3 regions of the Roseibium sp. RP-7 genome follow, and region 2 is predicted to be linked to each of the others. Evidence: riboswitches for the same ligand, from Rfam matches in the RefSeq annotation. Region 2 holds a riboswitch; each other region holds the start of a gene.
The links. Region 2 has a riboswitch for thiamine pyrophosphate ahead of thiO (glycine oxidase ThiO). Riboswitches for the same ligand answer to the same signal wherever they lie in the genome.
Positions count from the first base shown of each region.

Region 1 (5,992 bases), on a different contig from region 2:
ATTCGAACCGCTCAACAGCGCTCTTTGTGCCGTCCTTGAAGATCAGCTGCACGCTGATCGACTGTGCCGACCCCAGGGGCAGCTCCAGGTAGGGCTTGTCCTTCAGAACGACATTCTGGTTGTCCGGGTCACAGGCTTCCAGTTGCCATTCCTGCTCAATCGGATCGTCGTTCAGTCCGTAGAAGACATAGTCGATGCCGCACTTCCAGGATTCCAGGTGGGTGAAATAGATCAGCTCCTGGCCCTGCCAGTCGCGGAATGACACCCAGTTGGCCTTGGTAAGGTCCAGGATCTGCTTGATCTGCTCCGGCGGCATGCCTTGCGCGGACGCGGTCGATCCGATCGGAGCAAGAGCGAGGGGCAGGCAAAGGGCGGCGATTTTAATGAGTTTCATGGAAAATTTCCGGGTCTGAGTTCAGAAGGCCTTGAAGGTAATGATGGTTTTGGTGTCCTGAATGCCGTCGATCGGGTGGACCTTCTCGTTCACGAAGTGGCCAATGTCCGAACCGTCGTCGACATAGAATTTCACCAGAAGATCGTAGTCGCCGGAGGTGGAGTAGACTTCGGACGCAATTTCCGCATCGGCGATCGCATTGGCGACCTGGTAGGTCTTGCCCAACTGGCATTTGATCATCACGAAAAACGGTACCATGGGGCGCTCCGGGCAGTTGGTGTTTGAAGGGGGCGAACGTGTCACCTGAACCATCAGCCGGGCTGTTCGGTCAGCCAAGCATGCCGGGCAACAGATTCACGAAAGCAGACTAGGACATCGCCTATCTCCTCCCGCCAGTCAATTGCCGAGTAGCCGCTCTGCACAAGCCGGGTCTTGCAATCGCACGGCCGGCTTGTTAGCAGTGCAATCATCTCATGGGGGTGCCTGGCCATTCTGGACCGGGCTGAGAGGCGGCCTGCCAACTCCTTGAACCTGATCCGGCTGATACCGGCGGAGGGATTTGAGATCATGATGCACACACCACTCCCTTCAACACGTCCTTTCCGGAATACCGGCAACGGGCTTTCTGTCGCAGGAGAGCCGTCATGAGCCTTTCCGTTGCTGCTTCCACGCAAGCCCTGAGCGCCGAACAGGTCTTCACCCTTCTGGAAAGGGTGCGACAGAAAACGCCGCGCGTTCACGCCATCACCAATGCGGTCGCCCAGAGTTTCACCGCCAATGTGCTGCTTGCGCTCGGCGCCGTTCCTTCCATGACCATCGCGCGGGAGGAAGTTGCGGCTTTTGCCGGTGGGGCTGATGCACTGCTGGTGAACCTCGGCACCCTTGACGAGGAACGCCGTGCAGCCATTCCGCTAGCGATCGAAGCTGCCAGGACTGCCGGACGTCCGGTTTGTGTCGATCCGGTTTTCGTCAACCGGTCTCCCGTGCGCTGCGCCTATGCACGCGAATTGCTGGGCCTGAAGCCGGATCTGGTGCGGCTCAATCCGGAAGAACTCAACGCTCTCCTGCCGGAGCGGGCGGATGCCGATGCATTGATCGAGGCCGGAACGGTTTTTGCGGTCACTGGCCCGGAAGACAGGGTCGAGAGCCGCGGCGAGGATTTCCTGCTGCGCAACGGCGATCCGCTGATGTCACGCGTGACGGCCACCGGCTGTGCCGGCGGTGCGGTTCTGGCGGCGTTCCTGAGCATCGAAAAGGACAGGGCGCTTGCAGCTGCTTGCGGACTGTCCGTCTTCAACATTGCCGGCGAAATCGCGGCCAGCCGGTCAGGCGGGCCAGGCAGTCTGGTGCCGGAGTTGCTCGACACACTCTACTGCCTGACTGACCGCGACATTGAAGCCCGTCTCAAGACCGGCTGACGCCGCCTTTTCGGCATCTACTCCCAGGAGGTTCCCATGACCGCAATTGCGGTAACCATTGCAGGATCGGATTCCGGCGGCGGAGCCGGCATTCAGGCTGATCTCAAGACCTTTTCCGCAAACGGCGTCTTTGGTGCCAGTGTTATTGCAGCCCTGACGGCGCAGAACACGCTTGGCGTCAGCGCCATCCATGATGTGCCGCCGGAGTTCGTGCGGGCCCAGATGACGGCCGTCTTTTCCGACCTTGCCGTCAAGGCGACAAAGATCGGCATGCTGTCGCGTGTCGATACGATCGAGGTGGTAGCTGAAGGGCTTCGTGCACATGAGACTGGCCCGGTTGTGCTTGACCCGGTGATGGTGGCTGCCTCCGGTGACCCGTTGCTTGCCGACAGTGCGGTCGACACGCTGATTGCCTTGCTGCTGCCGCTGGCCGATATTGTTACCCCGAACCTGCATGAAGCTGCCCGCATGTTGCAGGGCGACGTCGCCGCAGACGAAACGCAAATGCAGGCGCAGGCAGAACGTCTGCTTGGTCTTGGAGCCAACGCGGTTCTGCTCAAGGGCGGGCACGGGTCTGGCGCGAATAGCGCCGATCTGCTTCTGGATCACAAAGGCAATGCGGTCTGGCTCAGGTCAGAGCGGATCAAGACCGACAACACGCATGGCACCGGTTGCACCCTGTCATCCGCGATTGCCTCGGGTCTCGCCAAGGGGCAGGAGATGGAAGCGGCGGTCAGGTCTGCCAAGTCCTATATTCAGGCTGCCATCGCCGCTGCCGACACGCTTCTCATCGGCAGTGGTCACGGGCCAGTCCATCATTTCCACGCGTTCTGGAGCAAGTGAGATGACCGATCAGCCAAAAACCGAAACCGGACGGATCAGCCGTCGCGGACTTCTGGGGGCTTCCGCCGCCGCCGGTGCAAGCGCATTGGCCGCCCCGGCGGTGGCGCAGGAGCAGGCGACGCTGGAATGGAAGATGGTCACATCCTGGCCAAAGAACCTGCCGGGGCCCGGGATCACGGCGCAGCGCATTGCCGACAGGATCGAGCTGATGTCCGGCGGTCGCCTGCGCGTTCGGCTTTATGCTGCAGGGGAACTGGTGCCGGCTCTGGGCGTGTTCGAGGCTGTCTCGGCGGGGACGGCGCAGATGGCGCACACGGCCTCGTTTTTCTGGCAGGGCAAGATCCCGGCTTCGGTCTATTTCACCGCGATCCCTTTCGGTTTGCTGCCGCATGAGCATATCACCTGGATTGAGCAGGGGGGCGGCCAGGCGCTTTGGGACGAACTTTATGCCCCGTTCGGACTAAGGCCCGTAATGGCCGGCAACACCGGCGTCCAGATGGGGGGCTGGTTCAAGCGCGAAATCAACACTCTTGACGATCTCAAGGGACTGAAGATCCGTATGCCGGGCCTTGGCGGCGAAGTGATGCATCGGCTTGGAGCGACGCCAGTCAGCCTGCCGCCTGCAGAGTTGTTCCAGGCGTTGGACAGCGGTGTGCTGGATGCGACGGAATTCCTGGGTCCCTGGTCGGACAGGGCAATGGGTTTCCAGAAAGCAGCCAAGTCCTACTACACGCCGGGGTTCCATGAACCCAACGGCACCGGTGAAGCGCTGTTCAACAAGGTGGCGCTGGAAGGTCTGCCGGAAGACCTTGGCGCCATCGTTCTGGAGGCCTGCAAGGCAGAAAACGGCCGCTCGCTTGCAGAAAGCGATTGGGAGAATGCAGGCGCACTGAAGCTCCTGCAGGAAGAGGACGGCGTTACCGTCCGTCCTTATCCGGACGACGTTCTGGATGCTTTGCGGGAGACTTCGGCAGTCGTGCTGTCCGAGTTCGCGAGCAAGGATGCGCTTAGCCAGAGGATCTACGACAGTCATATGGCTGCGCGGGCACGCCTTGCCCCCTGGAGTGACGTTGCCATGCGCCGCTTTCTCGAAGCTCGCGACAGCTAGGCTTGCCGCTTGAGGCTGCAAACAAGGAATGGAGTGCGGTCTTAGACCATCTCTTGCTGCGAGCCGGTGCAACCCACCGGTTCGCAGCTTGCAACCCGCCTTGCCGGAAAAGCTGTAATTGGCCGGACCGTGGCGCGTCGCCTGCTGACAAACTTCCTGACAAAAATTCAATTTCGAAAGGAAAGGCTACCGCGCAAAGGTGTGCCGACGCGGTTTCCGTTAGGAAAGGTGATTGGCGTTTTTACCAAGGAATATCAAGGAACTTGTCCTACAAAAGATCCACATTCCGTCACGAAACCTGTGGCAAAGCCGCAACGATTCACTGTTAAATTACGTTATCGGAAACTGACATTTCGGGTGCCTGTTTTTTAGGCAAATGTCTGAAAGTGTGTCGGTGCGATGACGAAGAGACTCTGAACCTGTCGTTTTTGAAGTGTTTTGAATGTCTACGCAGCAATACCTACCAGAAAAGCCGCGCATTTCGCATTGCAGCATGAAAAAACGACCGCATAACTGACGTAAATATTCAGTTGAAACGGACGGCATTCTCCTAAAACCCTGTCTCAGGTTGTCATCACACATCCGGTGGCTAGGGGATGGGAGGAAACTCAATGCCGTGGGTAAACAAGAAATCAGTTCTACTTGCTTCTACAGCTGTAGCTCTATCAATGGTTGCGAGTTCTGCGTTCGCAGGTGGTTTCGCACTTAGAGAGCAGAGCTCGTACTTTCAGGGCATGTCTTTTGCCGGGTATGGTACGTCCGGCGGTTCGATCTCTTCGATGTACTGGAACCCGGCGTCGCTTATCGGCGCTCAGCAGGGTCTCACCATCGAAGCGCATAATACGGGGCTCTTTCCAAGTTCAGATATCAACGGCACGCTGTCCGGCGGGTTCCTCGGTACGTCTTCAATCGGCAGTGGCGACATTGCTTCCGACGCGTTCATTCCCGCTTCGTACGCAGCCTACCGGCTGAATGAAAAGCTGATCTTCGGTGTCGGTATCAACGCACCCTTCGGCCTGTCGACAAAACCGGAGCAGAACTGGGCGGCCCAGTTCTATTCCCGTTCGTCTTCCGTGTTCTCGTTGAACGTCAACCCGACGGTTGCGCTTCAGATCAACGATATGTTCGCGATCGCGATCGGTGTTCAGGCGCAATACCTGGACGTGTCGCTGAAATCCGCCGACGCCACTTCCGGAGCGGGCTTCCCCCGTTCGAACCAGATCACTGGTGATGACATCGGTTTCGGTGTGACGGCTGGTCTGACGGTGCGACCGTTCGAGGGGACTGAAATCGGACTTGGATATCGCTCCGGTGTAGGTCACGATCTCGACGGCGACCTGTTCGCCGGTGGTGTCACAACGGCGATCGGCCTGGGTGTCGTTACGCCGGACATGATCAACCTTTCCGCAAAACAGAAGGTGACCGACAAGATCCGCGTTCTTGGAACGGTGGAATGGACCAACTGGAGCCGGCTCAAGTCGCCACGTGCGATCAACGACGCAACCGGCGCAGAGGCCACCGTCCTGCACTTCAACTATGACGACGGCTGGTTCTTCTCTCTGGGCGGTGAATACGACTTCAACGAAAAGCTGACCTTCCGCGGTGGCGTCGGTTACGAAATCTCGCCGATTGATGAAAAGATCCGCTCCACGCGTCTGCCGGACAATAACCGCTGGTGGCTGTCGGCTGGTGCCAGCTATACCTTCAACGAGCACCTGGCGTTCGATGTCGGCTACACGCACATCATTCCGGAATCGACCGATATCAACATCGATTCCAGTCACCAGGACTACAATGCGGCATTCGGTACCTATTCGGGGGATGTCGACAGCAGCGTCAACATCATCTCTGCCGCGCTGCGCTACAAGTTCTGATCAGAAAGATTAGCCGCTCAGGAAAGGCCGGGGCATATGCTCCGGCCTTTTTTGTTTCGGCAGGACCTTAGAACGCCGCCGGATAGAGCCCGCCATCCATCAGGATGTTCTGGCCGGTGATGTAACCGGCGTGGCGAGAGCACAGGAAAGCGCAGGTCTGGCCGAACTCCTCGGCTGAACCGAAACGTCTTGCTGGGATTTCCGCTGCCTGTGCCGCCCGGACATCCTCGATGCTTTTGCCTGACTGCTGCGCGGCGCGCTCGAAGCCGCCTTTCAGACGATCGGTGTCCATCTTGCCGGGCAGCAAGTTGTTGACCGTCACGCCGTGGGGGGCAAGCTGGCGGCAGACGCCAGC
Region 1 covers NZ_JBRKQA010000002.1:488,808-494,799, reverse strand. The annotation lists gene ACVDG9_RS16945 (hypothetical protein) at 1-394, opposite strand, end outside; gene ACVDG9_RS16940 (Lrp/AsnC ligand binding domain-containing protein) at 416-652, opposite strand; TPP riboswitch at 860-970, shown strand; gene thiM (hydroxyethylthiazole kinase) at 1,039-1,812, shown strand; gene thiD (bifunctional hydroxymethylpyrimidine kinase/phosphomethylpyrimidine kinase) at 1,849-2,655, shown strand; gene ACVDG9_RS16925 (TRAP transporter substrate-binding protein) at 2,657-3,763, shown strand; gene ACVDG9_RS16920 (OmpP1/FadL family transporter) at 4,432-5,637, shown strand; gene ACVDG9_RS16915 (SDR family oxidoreductase) at 5,705-5,992, opposite strand, start outside.
Region 1: another riboswitch for thiamine pyrophosphate. It lies ahead of thiM (hydroxyethylthiazole kinase); the one in region 2 lies ahead of thiO (glycine oxidase ThiO).

Region 2 (5,992 bases):
CCGGAACTGTCCGCGGAGCTGAAACGCAGCTTCCTGGGTCAGCCGGATCAGCTATGCGACGAATTACGGTCTCTGGGGCTCGGAAATCCCGGCTGGAGCCGGGCACCTTTCAGTGAAGGCCGCTGGCAATGTGCATCCGACCTGGTGCCCTTGACCACACCCAGCGTCGACTACGGCTCGACAACCCTTTTCTTTCTGCTGCGCGGCCCATCGGAAAAAAGCATCGATTATCTGCGGCTGAAGCTGGTGGTGGAGGATCCGCGCCAGATGCAGATCGGCCTTGATGCGGTCTGGCTGGTGATCGACGCCCTCTCGCTTCGGTATGGCTGGACGGTTCCGGAAGTGTTTCGCGAGGCGGTTTCCGGGTTCAGGCAACTGGAGACGACACACCGGGGCGTGCGGCTGTCGGTTTCGCCGGAAGATCCAAATCTGACGGGGGACCCGCTGGCAAGCCAACGGCTCAACATCATTCTAGACTTTGGCGAGCCGGACCTTATCCGGCCCGCCGACAGGTTCGAAAAAGCACCGCCACTGGAAAGCGGCTGGAGTGTCAGGGCCCCGGACGGTCAGGCAAGGGAATAAACTCTTCCGCATCGCCGGGTACCGTATCGAAACGGCCAAGACGCCAATCTTCCTTGGCCTGCTCGATGCGCTCTTTCGATGAAGACACGAAGTTCCACCAGATATAACGCCGGCCGTCCATCGGTTCGCCGCCAAGCACTACGAAACGGGCCGGCACGGGAGACGTGTTTTCGATCACCAGATGATCACCCGGCTTGAACACCAGCAGCTGGGCCGGATCGAAATTCTGGCCGGCGATGGTGATCTGGCCCGAGACCGTGTAAAGGCCGCGCTCTTCCCACCCGGCATCCAGCGGGATCTTCGCTCCCGGTTCCAGCGTGATATCGGCATAGAACATGTCGGACGCTGTCTTCACCGGTGCCTTGTGGCCATAAAGCTCGCCCGCGATAAGTTTGACTGAAGCGCCCTTGTCGGCAAATTCCGGCTGTTCTTCTGTGCCGTGGTGCTGGAAGGTCGGGTCAGTCTCTTCCAGGTGTTTGGGCAGGGCCACCCAGCTCTGCAGGCCGAACAGGGGACGTTTTTCCTGCAGGCGTTCCGGCCTCTCACGTTCGGAATGCACGATGCCCTTGCCGGCGCTCATCCAGTTCAGAGCACCGGGGGCAATCGCAATCTCCGTTCCAAGGCTGTCACGATGATACATCTCTCCTTCGAAGAGATAGGTAACTGTCGCCAACCCGATGTGAGGATGCGGGCGAACGTCGATACCGCCGCCGACCAAAAGTTCTGCCGGGCCCATCTGGTCGAAGAAGATGAACGGGCCAACCATCCGCCGCCTGGCAGACGGCAAGGCACGTCTTACCGAAAATCCACCGAGGTCGGATGTCCGCGGTACGATGATCGTTTCAATCGGGTCACAGCTTGCAGCATTTCCCGGTACGGGATCAGGGCAATTCAACCAGCTCATCTGCCTCTCCATCAAAGAACATTCTGTCTTGCAAACTAGATAGGGCCAGCGAAGCCGAAGTGTCCATTGAACAGTCTGTTTCGGGTTTTCATCCCCTGCACAATCTGTATAACGACCGGCCCTTCCTTGCTTTTGTTTGGTGCGACATGAAACGCGTGATGATCGTTGGCGGCCCGGGGTCGGGCAAAAGCACGCTTGCCGTTGCCCTTGGGCGGAAAACCGGACTGCCGGTCTATCATATGGACAAGATCCACTACCGCTCCGGTTGGAACGAGCGGACGCGGGAAGAGAAAGACCAGCTGACGCATGAGGTCCATCTGAAGGATGTGTGGATCTTCGAGGGCGGTCATTCAAGCACCTATGCGGAACGTATCGAACGTGCCGACACTTTCATCTGGCTCGATGTTCCGGTAATGCGCCGCATATTTCGAGTGTTGAAACGGTCGGTGAAATACAATGGGCAAAGCCGTCCGGATCTGGCCGAGGGCTGCCCGGAGCAGTTCAACTGGCAAACTGTTGAATTCCTGAGGTTCATCTGGCGAACGAGACACTCCGCCAGAGCCAAGCTGGAGCACATCTACCGCGAACCTCCGGACCATCTGAAAGTCTATCGGTTCAGCACCCTTGCCGAAATCGACGACTTTCTGGCGCGCCCCTGGCAACAAGGATGAAGGCTCATCCTGTCTCTTGACAGGTGCACCTGACGGGCGGCACAACAGGGGTTCACCCGGGGTGCCTCCAGAAGAGGCTGAGATACTGCTGGCGCACTTGCGCAGTGCAGGGACCCGACGAACCTGATCCAGGTCATGCTGGCGAAGGGAAGGTGTTCTCGGCCAGCTGCGTTCGCCACGGCAATGCTCCAACCCGGCCACCTTTCCAAGCCGAATGTCCGAAATGCGGGACCTTTTCCGGTCCTTGCGGAGATCCGTTGAATGCAAGCGGGCTATCAGACATTCCGTGATGTCGAACGACTGACGTCCACCCTGGCAGGTGAGGCGGAATGAAGGTCGGTATCAAAGGGGCGGGTGTCGCCGGTCTGGCACTGGCACATGAGCTTGTCTCGGGCGGTGTGCGGGTGGAGCTGCTGGAAAAACACAAGGATCTCACCGCCAGTGCCTCCTGGCTGGCAGGCGGCATGTTGGCGCCATGGTGTGAGCGGGAAAGTGCCGAGGAAGATGTTCTGCGGCTCGGGCAAGCCTCCATTGGCTGGTGGAGCAAGGTCCTGCCGGGACAGGTCCGGCACAATGGCACGCTGGTTGTTGCCGCGCCGCGCGATACCGGCGAGTTAAGTCGCTTTGCTTCTCGAACCAGCGGCTTTGTCTGGCTCGAAACTGACGCGCTGGGCGCACTCGAGCCGGACCTCGCAGGCCGATTTGCAAAGGGGCTCCATTTTGCCGCGTAAGCCCATCTCGATCCGCGGCAGGCCCTCACGGCATTGCGGGCAAAGGTGTCTGAAAGCGGTGCCAAGGTGAGGTTAGAGGCGCAGCATTTCACCGCGGCGACCGATCTTGTCGCCGATTGTACCGGCATGGCCTCGCCGGATCCGCATTTGCGTCCCGTACGCGGTGAAATGCTGATCCTCCACGCGCCGGATGTCTCCCTCTCGCGGCCGGTGCGTTTTCTGCACCCGCGCATCCCGGTCTATGTGGTGCCTCGTGACAACAGTGTCTTCATGGTCGGGGCAACCATGATCGAAAGCGGTGACCAGGGAGCGGTCAGCGTTCGGTCCACCATGGAACTTCTAAATGCCGCCTACAGCCTGCATCCGGGATTTGCCGAGGCAAAGATCATCGAAACCGGGGTGGGCCTCCGCCCGGCATATCCAAACAATCTTCCTCGTCTCACGTTTACCGGCAACACGTTGTCAATGAACGGATTCTACCGGCACGGCTTCCTGCTTGCTCCGAATTTTGCCATGGAGGCGGCAGACAGGATCATGCAACACCTTCAGGAGAAGTCCCTTGAAGCTAACCATTAACGGCGAACCTCAGGAAGTTGTCAGCGCGACGCTGGCTGCGCTTCTGGACGAACTGGCCTATGACCACGAGTTTCTTGCAACGGCACGCAACGGCGATCTGGTTTGTGCTGAAGAACGAAGCGTTTGCGTCCTTCAAGCTGGCGACCGTATCGAGATCCTGTCGCCGATGCAGGGAGGATGACGCCCATGTTTGAAGTTTATGGCGAAAGCGTTGCGTCGCGTTTCCTGCTTGGAACTGCCCAGTACCCATCACCCCAAATTCTGTCGGACGCGGTGAAGGTATCTGGGGCTGAAATTCTGACGGTGTCCCTTCGGCGCGAAACGGCAGGAAGTGGCGGAGGCGGCCGGTTCTGGGACCTGATCCGGGAACTGAACGTCAAGGTGCTGCCCAACACTGCGGGATGTCATTCGGTGAAGGAAGCCGTCACCACCGCAAAAATGGCACGCGACCTTTTTGGAACCGACTGGATCAAGCTGGAAGTGATCGGTCATCATGACAGCCTGCAGCCGGATGTCTTTGGCCTCGTGGAAGCCGCACGTATCCTGAGCGATGACGGCTTCAAGGTGTTTCCCTATACGACGGACGATATTGTCGTCGGCGAACGGTTGCTTGAGGCGGGGTGCCAGGTGTTGATGCCCTGGTGTGCGCCAATCGGTTCGGCGAAAGGGCCGGTCAATCCGGATGCCCTTCGTGCCTATCGCAGTCACTTCAAAGGCATCCCACTTGTTGTGGATGCCGGTCTTGGCAGACCGTCCCATGCGACCGCTGTTCTGGAACTCGGTTTCGATGCGGTGCTGCTGAATACGGCTGTGGCAAAGGCCGGAGACCCTGTCGCAATGGCTAAAGCCTTTGCAGTTGCAATTGAGGCCGGTCGCCTGGCCTATGAAGCTCAACCCCTGGAACCTCGCGACATGGCGGTTCCTTCTACCCCGGTTCTCGGAATGGCGGTGTTTGAATGAAGCTCGATCCCTTTTACCTCATCGTCGACAGTTCCGACTGGATCGAGCGGCTGGTTCCGCTTGGCGTCAAACTGGTTCAACTGCGCATCAAGGACGCTAGCGACGAAGTCCTGCGCAAGGAAATCGCAGCATCCAAGAGCGCTTGCGAAAAGCACGGCTGCCAACTTGTCGTGAACGACTATTGGCAGCTCGCGATTGAACTGGACTGCGACTTTGTCCACCTTGGTCAGGAAGACCTTGTTGATGCCGATGTGGCGGCCATTCGCAAGGCGGGTCTGAAACTTGGCGTTTCGACCCATGACGGAGAGGAACTGGAAATCGCTCTTTCTATCGAGCCCGATTATGTCGCGCTGGGGCCTGTCTATCCGACGATCCTGAAAGAAATGAAATGGGCGCCCCAAGGCGTTGAAAAGGTCGGTCGGTGGAAGCGGCAGATCGGCGAATTGCCGCTGGTTGCTATTGGCGGCCTCAATCCGGAACGTCTGCCGGGTGTGTTCGAGAACGGCGCAGATATCGCAGCCGTTGTCACCGACATCACCCGGAATGCCGACCCGGAAGCGCGCACCAGGGAATGGATAATGGCGACAGATCCCTGGCGGTAGGTTGGGTGCGTTTCGCCTTCGGCCTGGTTAAACGAAAATCGCTTTATCGCGCGCGACTTGGTCGCGCAGAAAATCCTGTGCCGTGGCAACATGGCGGAGAGGGCGTGAACTTTCATGTGTCACCATCCAGTAGGCCCGGTGAAGCTTTATCTCCGGGAGAACGGCGATCAGGTCGGCATTGTCGCGCGCGATAAAATCGTGAAGGATGCCGATACCGGCGCCGGACCTGACTGCTTCGGTCTGGCCGAGTGCGGAGGCGATTTCAAATCGCGCGGTCCAGTCTTTCAGGATCTCGGTGCCATAGTTCAGCGATGGCGAATAGAGCAGGTCTTCCACGTAGCCAATAAGATCGTGGTCGATCAGATTGCTTGCGGAGGCAGGCGCTCCCCGGCTTTCCAGATAGGTTTTTGACGCATAAAGGCCGAGCGAATAGTCGACGAGCTTGCCGGCAACCAGCCTGCCTGTTTCCGGCCTGTCTATTGTCACGGCGATATCAGCTTCACGGCGCGAGAGCGAGAAGGAGCGGGGTACGGGAACGAGCTGCACCGTCAGTCCGGGATGTTTTTCCGTGAGCTTGCCAAGCCGGGGCGCAAGATACGCAACACCGAAACCATCGGGCGCACCGATGCGAACGGTTCCGGAAATTTCCGGCGTATTGTTTGTCAGGTCGGCTTCCGCTGCCACCGCCTCGGCTTCGATCCGTTCTGCCCGGTCAAAGAAGCGGCTGCCGGCTTCCGTCAGAAGGCAGCCGGATGTTGATCTGTCGAAGAGGCGTGTGCCGATGCTGTCTTCGAGACTCGTCAGCCTGCGCGCCACCGTGGCGTGGTTGAGGCCCAGACGGCGCGCTGCCGCCAGGATTTGTCCTGTTCGAGCGATCGCGAGAAAGATGCGGATGTCGTCCCAGTTCATGTCGATTTGCTTTCCGCGATGACCAGCCACTCCGTTTTGTTTTTTCAGCTGATGTCA
Region 2 covers NZ_JBRKQA010000001.1:2,289,510-2,295,501, forward strand. The annotation lists gene ACVDG9_RS10400 (DUF6030 family protein) at 1-582, shown strand, start outside; gene ACVDG9_RS10405 (pirin family protein) at 551-1,486, opposite strand; gene ACVDG9_RS10410 (P-loop NTPase family protein) at 1,633-2,157, shown strand; TPP riboswitch at 2,205-2,325, shown strand; partial or broken gene thiO (glycine oxidase ThiO) at 2,487-3,464, shown strand; gene thiS (sulfur carrier protein ThiS) at 3,448-3,645, shown strand; gene ACVDG9_RS10425 (thiazole synthase) at 3,651-4,424, shown strand; gene ACVDG9_RS10430 (thiamine phosphate synthase) at 4,421-5,026, shown strand; gene ACVDG9_RS10435 (LysR family transcriptional regulator) at 5,054-5,935, opposite strand.

Region 3 (5,992 bases), on a different contig from region 2:
CCGGTCCGTGTCGGACACCTGCGACAGGTCACTACTTTCGTAACGGATTATTGCCCCTCGCCAGACTTCGCGCAGATCGCGCAAGACGCGGAAGTCGAGCTGATCGAGACCGGCCAGCAGGAAGACAGCACTGCCAGCTGATCGAACACAGCACTCCGTGTAACCGGTGCACAAACGGGTGGAGAACCCTGTGCGCAGGATGTGGATATGCTGTTTGTGCCTTGGGGAAAAATGGCACGCCCAACGGGACTCGAACCCGTGTTTCCGCCGTGAAAGGGCGGCGTCCTAGACCGCTAGACGATGGGCGCGCGGGGCTTGAGAAGCTCAGTGCCTCAAGCCGAGGACCGTGCGTATACGGCTGCATGACAAAAGACGCAAGCCCTAATTTTCATTTTTCTGTCACATGCCTGTTCATAACCGCGCGCCGTATGCGCGACGCTACGTCAGCGCGCGACAAAATCCGTGCGACCCAGTTGCTTGCCCGTGACAGGATCGAAGCGCAGTAGCGCCGTCTTGCTGCCTTCGCGCACCAGAACCAGCAAGAGACCGTTCGAAAGGTCGGCCTGCAAAATTTCCGCGTCAGCGCCAACTGCCACTGTTGCGGCATATTGATCGGCTGAAACATCGGACTTATTGGAGTTGATCTTGTAGAGAATTGCTGCAAAGACAGCGATAAAGCCGGCGATCATGACGAGGGACGAGCCGAGCAACAGACGCTTCAGCTTGGCCTGGATGCGTTCGGCCGCAGGATCAAGCGGCTTTTCACCCGGCCCCTCATCCCGATAATCAGGTTGTGACATGACAGACAATTCCCTCGAGTATCCGGCCGGTCTGGACCAGGATTTCAGTTTAACAGTTGATGCAGCCGATGCCGGGAAACGGCTGGATGCGGTGCTGGCGGCTCATCTGGAAGCCCTTAGCCGCAACAGGATCCAGTCCCTGATCAAGTCCGGGGACGTCACCGTCGGCGGCGCGAAAATAGTGGAGCCGAAATACCGGGTCAATGAAGGCGATGCCCTGACCCTCACTTTGCCGCAGGCGGAAGACCCCGAGCCCAAGGGCGAGGACATCCCCGTCTCGGTCGTCTTTGAGGACGAACATCTTATCGTGGTCGACAAACCGGCGGGGCTTGTCGTCCATCCTGGCGCCGGCAACTGGACCGGCACCCTCGTCAATGCACTCATCCATCATTGCGGTGACAGCCTTTCCGGCATCGGCGGCGTGAAGCGCCCCGGCATCGTTCACCGGATCGACAAGGACACCTCCGGACTGCTTGTCGTCGCCAAGACCGACCAGGCCCACAAGGGCCTTGCAGCCCAGTTTGCCGACCACGGCCGCACCGGACCGCTGGAACGCGCCTATTCGGCTCTGGTCTGGGGAGCACCCTCCGGCCTGAAAGGCACGATCAACGCCAATCTGGCCCGCTCACAGGCAAACCGTCAGAAGATTGCCGTCGTCAAGACTTCCGGTCGCCACGCCATCACCCACTGGCAGGTGAAGGAGCGCTTCGGCAATGCCGAACAGCCTGCGCTCGCCTCGCTGCTGGAATGCCGCCTTGAAACCGGACGCACACACCAGATCCGCGTGCACATGGCTCATATCGGTCATCCGCTGATCGGTGACGACGATTACGGGTCGGGTTTCAAGACCAAGGCAAACAGGCTGGATGAGCCGCTCAAAAGCCTCGTGAACGGTTTTCACAGGCAAGCCCTGCATGCCGGCCTGCTGGCTTTCGAACACCCGGCAAATGGTAAAACCTTGCGCTTTGAGAGCCCTTACCCGGATGATTTCGCAAATCTTTTGTCCGGATTACAAAAATTTTAGGATGCGTTTTCGTTTTCTGACCATGCAATCGACCAATTTGGACCTATATTAGAAGCTTCTGTGTGCCTGTACGGACACTATTGTGCGTCCGCCTTCCCTCAAAAATGGCTTGCTTGCGTATCACTGCGGGGCAGCGGGAGGAAGGGGTCGCAAACTTGACGAAAGGGGGTGCATGTTATGGCCCAGAACGTTCCGACGCTTACAGCAGGGGAAGGCGGTCTCAGCCGGTATCTGGACGAGATCCGCAAGTTTCCAATGCTTCAGCCGCAGGAAGAGTACATGCTCGCCAAGCGCTACAAAGAGCATGAAGACCCTGAAGCTGCAGAACGCCTAGTCAATTCCCATCTACGCCTCGTCGCCAAGATTGCCATGGGTTACCGCGGGTATGGCCTGCCGATAGGAGAAGTCGTTTCCGAAGGCAACGTCGGCCTGATGCAAGCGGTCAAGCGCTTTGAACCGGACAAGGGATTCCGGCTCGCGACCTATGCCATGTGGTGGATCAAGGCGGCTATCCAGGAATACATCCTGCGCTCATGGTCCCTCGTGAAAATGGGGACCACGGCCAACCAGAAACGCCTGTTCTTCAACCTGCGTCGCCTCAAGGGCAAGATCCAGGCGCTGGACGAAGGCGATCTGAAGCCGCATCAGGTCTCTGAGATTGCCACCAAACTCGGGGTGTCCGAGGAGGAAGTGGTGTCCATGAACCGCCGTCTGGGCGGCGATGCCAGCCTGAATGCGCCCGTGCGCGCGGAAGCTGATGCCGGTGAATGGCAGGACTGGCTTGTCGATGAAAGCGACAGTCAGGAAACCCTGCTTGCCAATCAGGAAGAGCTGGACATGCGTCGCAAGATGCTGAACGACGCGATGGACGTGCTCAACGAGCGCGAACGGCGCATCTTTGAAGCACGTCGCCTGGCCGAAGACCCGATGACGCTGGAAGACCTTTCGGGCGAATTCGGCGTCAGCCGCGAGCGCGTCCGCCAGATCGAGGTTCGCGCTTTCGAAAAGGTTCAGAAAGCCGTGCGCAACAGCGCCCGGACAATGGACCAGCCCACGGCCTGAGATAGCCGAACCTGGAAGAAACAAAAAAGCGCTGGAGCCCGGGCTCCAGCGCTTTTCTTTTGCTTGAAAGTCCTTCCCGGTGTCATCCCGGACGCAGCACAGCGAAGATCCGGGATCGGAGAGCCCAGACGCCATCGACTGAAAACCACAGACACTTACGGAGACTTCCGCCTCCCCGGTCCCGGCTCGCGCTACGCTTGGCCGGGGTGACGACCGAGAGAGGGAGCTTCTTTGCCGGTGGTCAGAAGCGCTGGAGACTGGCTCCAGCGCCGTCTTGTCCTTGGCAACGTTCCTTCAACTCCTCAGCGGATTTCGGCTGTGTAGCTCTCCACCGGCACGACTTTGCTGATCAGACCGGCTTCGGCCATGAATTCCGCAAAGCGCTGGTAGCGGCCTTCATCAAGTGCAGCGGGACGCTTGGCGAACCGCGGCAACGTATCGAACCATGCCCGCCTGTTCAGCTCGTCATTGAGGTTCGGATACGCTTCTATGAAGGCATTCCAGGCTTCTTCCGGGTGATTGCTCAGATAGATGGTGGCCGCTTCCACGGCTGCCAGGAACCTGGCAAAGCGGGGATCGTCCGTCTTGTCCTTGTTGACGACATAGATCAGCTCATCAAAGATCGGCACACCGTTTTCTTCCGGGAAGAAAGCCTTGCCGGGTTTGCCTTCGATTTCGAGCTGGGTGAGCTCGAAATTGCGATATGCGCCGATCACCGCATCCACCTGACCGGCAAGCAGAGAGCCTGACAACGCGAAATTGACGTTCACCAGCTCGACATCATCCATGGTCAAACCGGCCGAACGCAGCATCTGGCCCAGCATCGCGTCCTCGAAGCCGGACACGGAAAAACCGACACTCTTCCCCTTGAGGTCCTTTAGTTCCTGTATCGGGCCGTCCTTCAGCACGATGAGAGAATTGAGGGGCGTTTCCACCAGCGTACCGATCCATTTCAGCGGCAGCTCTTCCTCGATTTGCGCATGAAGCGTCGGCTGATAGGACACCGCGATATCGCCCTGCCCGGCAGCAACCAGTTTCGGCGGCATTGCCGGGTCCGCCGGTTCGATGATCTCAACCTCGAGGCCTTCTGCCTCGAAGAAACCCTTGGTCTGCGCAGTTACCAGCGGCGCGTGATCCGGATTGATGAACCAGTCGAGCAGCAAGGTCAGTTTCTCACTGGCCTGTACCGGCCCCGATGCCAACAGCCCGGCGGCCAATGCGAGTGACAGGATTTGTTTTTTCATGAGGTCCTCCGTAGAGCGGCAGCTAGGTGAGCGGCTGCCAGGGAACAAGAAGTCGGGTGAGATGGTTCACGGCAAAGCGCATGATCAGCACCATCGCCGCGAGCAGGATCAGGGCGGCGAACATCATGTCCGCCTGCATCCGGTTGCTGCTTTGAAGCATGATGAAGGCAAGGCCTCCTTTTGCCCCGGCCCATTCGCCGATGATCGCCCCCATGGGAGCGAACACCGCGGCCACCCGCAGGCCGGAGGCAAACGCCGGCAAGCCTGACGGCAGGCGAAAGAACCAGAGTTCCTTCAGGCGAGACAGACGATAAAGCCGGGCGAGATCGCACAAACCCGGGTCAAGCCGCTGCAGGCCATCGAAAAACGTCGATGTGACCGTGAAGAAGATGACCAGGATGATGACGACGATCTTGGAGGCCAGCCCGAAACCGAGCCAGAGCACCAGGATCGGCGCGATTGCGAAAACAGGCAGGGCCTGCGTCACCAGAATGGGCGGCATGGCAAATCTTGCAGCAATCGGAAACAGCCACAAAAGAACGGAAAGCAATGCCCCGGCGGCTGCCCCCAGCACAAACCCGAGCACCGTCTCATAGGCGGTGATGCCGGCATGATGCAGAAGGAAGCCTGCGTGTTTGACAAAGGCTGTAAAGACGCGGTCCGGACCCGGCAGGATATAATGCTGGGTGTCGAACACATGGACGATTGCCGCCCAGATAACGACAGTCAGCAGCAGGCCGAGTATGGTCCTGGCAACAGCTTTCACAAACGCCATCATCCCGCAGCCCCCGCCGCCATTGGCCAACAGGAACGCATGAAAGCCGATACCGGCATTCGGATGTGCGGCGACCGCAGTGGTCGCAGACAAGTACGCATAGGATCTCCCGTCTTCGGACAAGCCGAAAATGACAATGGAGATCCGGGAATAGGCTAAGGATTCCGTCCCTTCGCCGGCATGACCCGGATCAGGTTCTAAGGGTTCGGCATTACGCCATCTCAGCTCCGGTAACCGGAACACCCCTCGGACCAAGCCGGACCATGCCTTGTGTGACGGAAAAAGGCAAGCCGCCGTGAGGCGGCTTCTTCAGATTTTGAAAGGAGGCAGGTTGGCGCTTAGCCGGCTTGCCAGGACGTGATCGCCTTTTCAACGGCATCTGCACCGGCGGTTCCCTTTTCCAGGGTCAGGATGCCGCGCTTGCCGTTTTCGTAAAGCATCGGAATGTCGATCCAGCCGCGTTCGCGCAGCAGGGCGAGATTGCGTTGCTGCTCGTTCGGCAAGCTGGAAAGGGCAATCCAGAAAAAGCCCGGGGACACTTTCACGGAAGCGCCGATCAGCGCATCGCCACGAGCTTCTTCCGTAGGCTTCATGACCAGGCCTGGCACGTTGACGACGTCACCTGGAGCGAAGTTTTCCGGGAACTCGTACTTGATCTCGACCAGATGGCTGGCGGGCAAGGAAGTATCGTCATTCGGCTTGATGCGAATGTCGACCTTCACATCCCGCTCGGGGATTTCAATGGAGGCGCTCAGAACCGCGAGAGCCTTGCCGTCCAGATTCGTTTCTTCATCGACACCCCAAACGACAGCGCCTTGCGCAGCCGTTCCGGCACCGCCGGACTCTTCCCCTTCTTCGTAAAGGATAGAGCGCTGCACCGAGGAATCCGCAGCCGTAGCGGACGGAGCCGGTGAAGTTTCGTCCGGCGAAATGGCCGAGAGATTGTCTTCCGGCACCGCAATCGGGCTTTCGGTGGTCGCAGAAGACTGATCGTTTTCTCCGCTCGTCACGATGGACGGCTGGGAAGGTTCGGGCGCAGCGGAAGCTGGTGTATCGACCTGCGGTGTATCGGCCGGCGCAGGCGAAT
Region 3 covers NZ_JBRKQA010000002.1:1,547,567-1,553,558, forward strand. The annotation lists gene ACVDG9_RS21690 (DeoR/GlpR family DNA-binding transcription regulator) at 1-141, shown strand, start outside; tRNA gene ACVDG9_RS21695 (tRNA-Glu) at 233-308, opposite strand; gene ACVDG9_RS21700 (hypothetical protein) at 444-800, opposite strand; gene ACVDG9_RS21705 (RluA family pseudouridine synthase) at 799-1,824, shown strand; gene rpoH (RNA polymerase sigma factor RpoH) at 2,002-2,886, shown strand; gene ACVDG9_RS21715 (ABC transporter substrate-binding protein) at 3,189-4,130, opposite strand; gene ACVDG9_RS21720 (ABC transporter permease) at 4,153-4,998, opposite strand; TPP riboswitch at 5,056-5,162, opposite strand; gene ACVDG9_RS21725 (hypothetical protein) at 5,244-5,992, opposite strand, start outside.
Region 3: another riboswitch for thiamine pyrophosphate. It lies ahead of ACVDG9_RS21720 (ABC transporter permease); the one in region 2 lies ahead of thiO (glycine oxidase ThiO).